DNA from 2 places in the Comamonas sp. w2-DMI genome. Region 2 is predicted to be linked to the other one. Evidence: riboswitches for the same ligand, from Rfam matches in the RefSeq annotation. Region 2 holds a riboswitch; the other holds the start of a gene.
What was found. A riboswitch is a leader RNA that binds a small molecule or an ion and turns the genes downstream of it on or off. The one in region 2 is predicted to bind glycine.
Positions count from the first base shown of each region.

Region 1: another riboswitch for glycine. It lies ahead of V8Z74_RS04800 (trimeric intracellular cation channel family protein); the one in region 2 lies ahead of gcvT (glycine cleavage system aminomethyltransferase GcvT).

Region 1 covers NZ_JBANEL010000003.1:71,737-74,115, reverse strand. The annotation lists gene V8Z74_RS04805 (bifunctional diguanylate cyclase/phosphodiesterase) at 1-1,208, shown strand, start outside; glycine riboswitch at 1,250-1,350, shown strand; gene V8Z74_RS04800 (trimeric intracellular cation channel family protein) at 1,519-2,184, shown strand; gene mnmC (bifunctional tRNA (5-methylaminomethyl-2-thiouridine)(34)-methyltransferase MnmC2/FAD-dependent 5-carboxymethylaminomethyl-2-thiouridine(34) oxidoreductase MnmC1) at 2,215-2,379, shown strand, end outside.
Region 2 covers NZ_JBANEL010000020.1:62,622-65,000, forward strand. The annotation lists gene gcvH (glycine cleavage system protein GcvH) at 1-142, opposite strand, end outside; gene gcvT (glycine cleavage system aminomethyltransferase GcvT) at 234-1,358, opposite strand; glycine riboswitch at 1,469-1,576, opposite strand; glycine riboswitch at 1,595-1,703, opposite strand; gene V8Z74_RS19030 (Lrp/AsnC family transcriptional regulator) at 2,134-2,379, shown strand, end outside.

The sequences.
Region 1 (2,379 bases), on a different contig from region 2:
TCGCAGCCGGCAAGCCCTGCCACGCGGCGCTGTGCCTGCTGGAGCTGCAGAACTTTCGCAGCATCCGCGACGACGTGGGCCACAGCACCGCCGAACAGTTGCTGCAGGCCGTGGCCGAGCGCCTGCGCACGCAGCTGCCGCGCCAGGTGCTGCTGGCCCGGCCGGCCAGCAACGAATTCGCCATCGTGTGGCTGGAACAGCTCGACACGGAGCAGCTGCAGCAGCGGAGCCTGCAGGTGCTGAACATGTTCGCGCAGCCGTTTTCCGTGGGCGAGGACGATATTCTCCTGCGAGCCTGTGCCGGCGGGCTGTCCGGCGAACTGCTGCCCGGCGCCCTGCCCGACTGGCTGCGCAACGCCAGCATCGCGCTGGGCGAGGCAGAGCGCGGACCGCGCCGCTATGTGGCCTACGAGCCCGCGCTGGCGCAGCGCATGCTGGGGCGCACGCAGCTGGCCATGGAGCTGCGCCAGGCGCTGGACAAGCACGAGCTGGCCGTGCACTACCAGCCCGTGGTGGACCTGGCCACGGGACACATGCGCGGCGCCGAGGCCCTGGTGCGCTGGCACAGTCCCACGCGCGGCATGGTCCCGCCCGGCGTTTTCATCGCCGTGGCCGAGGAGTCCGACCTCATCCTGCGCATAGGCGGCTGGGTGCTGCGCCAGGCCGCGCACGACATTGCCGCGCATCTGGACCGGCTGCCCCGGGATTTCGAGCTGCATGTCAATGTCTCGGCCCGCGAGCTGATCCAGTCCGACTTCGCCACGACGCTGGAGCGCGTCCTGATCAGCAGCGGCCTGCCCCCGCGCATGCTGACGCTGGAGCTCACGGAATCCATGCTGCTCGAAGGCAACGATGCCACGCTGCAGCGCATCGGCGCCATCAAGGCATTGGGCGTGAAGATCGCGATTGACGACTTCGGCACCGGCTATTCCTCGCTGGCCTATCTGAGCCGGCTGCGCTTCGACTGCATCAAGATCGACCAGAGCTTTGTGCGCAAGCTGCCGGCCTCCCAGCCGGACACGGCCATCGTCACCGCCGTGCTGCGCATTGCCGAGGGCTTTGGCGTGCAGGTCGTGGCCGAGGGCGTGGAACTCGAGGCCCAGGCACTGCTGCTGTCCAGCCTGGGCTGCAGGCGCGCCCAGGGCTACTGGTTCGCCAGGCCCGGTCCGCTGGCGCAGATGCTGGCCTACCGCTCGCCATGGAAATGAGGCCGGCCGGCGGAAACCGCCCGCCGATTGGCTAGAATTGCGGCTTTCCTGCGGGAGAGCGGAGCGCCTGCCACACAAGAAGGCTCCCGCCGAAGGCGCAAACTCCCATAATCGCTCAGGCACGAAGTACCGCAGGAAGGATTCGCCAACTGGAGAGCAGCCCGCGGCCAAGACCTGCAGGGCTCACCGAAGGGGCAAGTGCGCAAGGGCTTGTGCATGCAACTCTCAGGTAAAAGGACAGCGGGAGAGGCGCGCCACCCATCCAGCTGCCACTGCGCCGGATGCCGTGGCCTTTCCCATCGGGGCCGTCATGCTTCCTTCGATTTCCTTGCTGGATTCTTTCCAGTCCTCCCAATTCACCGTCATGCTGGTGATCTACCTCGTGGCCATCACCGCCGAAGCCATGGCCGGCGCGCTGGCCGCTGGCCGCCGCAACATGGACATCTTCGGCGTGGCCGTGATTTCCTTCGTCACCGCGCTGGGCGGCGGCACCATCCGCGACATGGTGCTGGGCCACTACCCGATAGGCTGGACCCAGCACCCCGAATACGTCTACCTCGTCATCTCCTTCGGCCTGCTGACCACGGTGATCGCGCGCCACATGTACCGGCTCAAGCAGGTGTTCCTGTTCCTCGATGCCATGGGCCTGATCGCGTTCTCGCTGATCGGCTGCAACGTGGCGCTGGAGCTCGGCTACCCGACCGTGGTGGTGGTCATGGCCGGCATGATCACCGGCATCAGCGGCGGCATTTTGCGCGACGTGCTGTGCAATCAGGTGCCCGTGGTGTTCCGGCGCGAGCTGTATGCCAGCGTCTCGCTCACCGTGTGCCTGCTGTTCCTGTCGCTGCGCGCGCTGGAGGTGAGTTCCAACATCAGCACCGCCGTGTGCTTTGCCGGGGGCCTGGCCTTTCGCCTGGCGGCCATACGCTTCAAGTGGCGCCTGCCGGTGTTTTCCTATCAGCAGCGCTGGGAATGAGTGCGCCGCGCGGCCGAACTTCCGTCACCCATGTCCGAAACCATTGAATGGTTGCCTGACGGCACGCCCTACAGCCCCCGTTTCGGGGACCGCTACCACAGCGAATTCGGCGGCCTGGACCAGGCGCGCCACACCTTCTTCGGCGGCTGCGGCCTGCCGCAGGCCTGGGCCGGTGCGCCGCAATGGCGCATCCTG
Region 2 (2,379 bases):
TGAAGGTGGCGCCCACGGCGGGCAGGTCGACGAACACCACGTCGCCCAGCGCGTCCTGCGCATGCAGGGTGATGCCGACCACGGCGGCGTTGGTGTCGGCGGCATTGATCCACTCATGTTCTTTGGAATATTGGATGCTCATGGAAACTCCAGATGGGGAAACAAAATCGGGTTTTGAGAAAGGTCAGCCCGCACTGTAGCGGTTTGCGGCGCCGCTTCGGATGAAAACCGGCTCAGCCCCGGTAGTAGTTGGCCGGCACGAACGGCGTGGCCGTCACCTGCATGGGCACGGGCTTGCCGCGCACCATGGCGAAGACCTGGGTGCCGACGGCCGCATAGTCGGGCTGCACATAGGCCAGCGCCACGGGCTTGTCGAGCGTGGGGCTGAGCAGGCCGCTGGTGATGTGGCCAATGTGCTGGCCATCCATGTTCTCGAGCACGGCGCTCTCGCGCACGGGGATGCGCTCCAGCGCCACCAGGCCCACGCGCTTGCGCGGCAGCCGGCCGGGATCCTGGAGTTCGGCCAGCACGCGGCTGGCGCCGGGGAATCCGCCTTCGCGCTCGCCGCCGCTGCGCCGCACCTTCTGGATGGCCCAGCCCAGGCTGGCCTGCGCCGGCGTGGTGCTGGTGTCGATGTCGTTGCCGTACAGGCACAGGCCGGCTTCCAGACGCAGCGAATTGCGCGCGCCCAGGCCCACGGGCGCGACCTCGGGCTGGGCCAGCAGCGCGCGGGCCAGCGCCTGGGCGCCGGCCGCAGGCACGGAGATCTCGAAGCCGTCCTCGCCCGTATAGCCGCTGCGCGTGATGTAGAGCCGGTGGCCCTGCCAGTCGAAGTGGTTGCCGCTCATGAAGACCAGGCTGGTCACATGGGGCAGCAGCCGCGCCAGGGCCTGCACGGCCTTGGGGCCCTGCAGCGCCAGCAGGGCCCGCTCGGGCAGCGGCACGACTTCGCAGCGCTGGCCGATGCGGTTGCGGATATGCGCGATGTCGGCCTGCTTGCAGGCGCCGTTGACGATGAGGAACAGGTCGTCGCCTCGGTTGACGAACATCAGGTCGTCCAGAATGCCGCCTTCGTCGTTGAGCAGCAGGCCATAGCGCTGCCTGTGCAGGCCCAGGCCCTGCACGTCCACGGGCATGAGCGACTCCAGCGCCAGTGCCGCCTGCGGGCCGCGCAGCAGCAGCTGGCCCATGTGGGAGACGTCGAACAGGCCGGCCGACTGGCGGGTGTGCAGATGCTCGGCCATCAGCCCCTGCGGATACTGCACGGGCATGGAGTAGCCGGCAAACGGCACCATGCGCGCGCCCAGCTCCTGGTGCAGGGCGAACAGCGGCGTGGTCAGCAGCTCGCCGGCCGGCAAAGCGGGCGCGGGGGATGCTTTGGCATCGGCAGCGGAAACAGGGGTCACAGGCAAGCGCTCCGGTCATGAACCAAGGGTTGTGCCATGCACGGCAGAGCCATGCGTGGCGGGCTTGCCCTGCTGTCCGCTTTACCTGAGAGATTCACCGCTGCGCCAGGGCTGCGGCTTGCTCCTTCGGTGGATGCCGGCGGGCGGCATCTCTCTCCAGCAAGGAACGCCGGCAAGCCGGGGCCTGCCTGCGGTCGCCAGTCCTTTTGCCTGAGCGTTCGGGGCCAGCCAAGCTGGGCCTGCGCCTTCGGCGGTGCATGGCCGGGGCCGGCTTGCACTCTCTCCTGACGAGCGCCATTTTAGGCACGGTTTTTTGCACTGCACCACGCGGGTTTGCGCGGGGGTGTCCGCAGGGAGGTCCTGTTTTGATAGCAGCTTGCGCATGAATAACCTGGATTTCAGGTTAATTGATTCATGAAATCAATATGCAGATGGCGCTGGCTGCTAGGGCCATGGGAGCTTTCCAGGCCTGCCCGCAAATGCAACAGGCCGCGCCACTGCGGGTAAGCGGCGCGGCCTGGAACGGGTCCGGAGGGCGGATCAGGCAACCTGGCGCTGACGGTAAACAACGGTGCTGCTTGAATGGGGTTGCTGCGTCGGTAAACGTGCTTCCATGGACTTCAGTGTGCATGTTGCACCGCAGAAAAGGTTGCTTCAAATTCTGCGAATATGGGTTTGCTACAGAAAATTTTTCTGTTGATGTGCAAAAAGCGATAAATTCAAGGCTATGGATGCCTTGGATAAAAAGATTCTTTCCGTGTTGCAGGGCAACGCGCGCGCCAGCCTGCAGGAAATCGGCGCCGCCGTGGGCCTGAGCGCATCGCCGTGCTGGGCACGCATCAGGAAGCTGGAGGAATCCGGCGTGATCGAAGGCTACACGGTGCGCCTCAATCCCCAGGCGCTGGGGCTGGCCGACACGGTGCTGGTCATGGTCACGCTGGACAGCCACTCCGACAACACGCTGGAGAAGTTC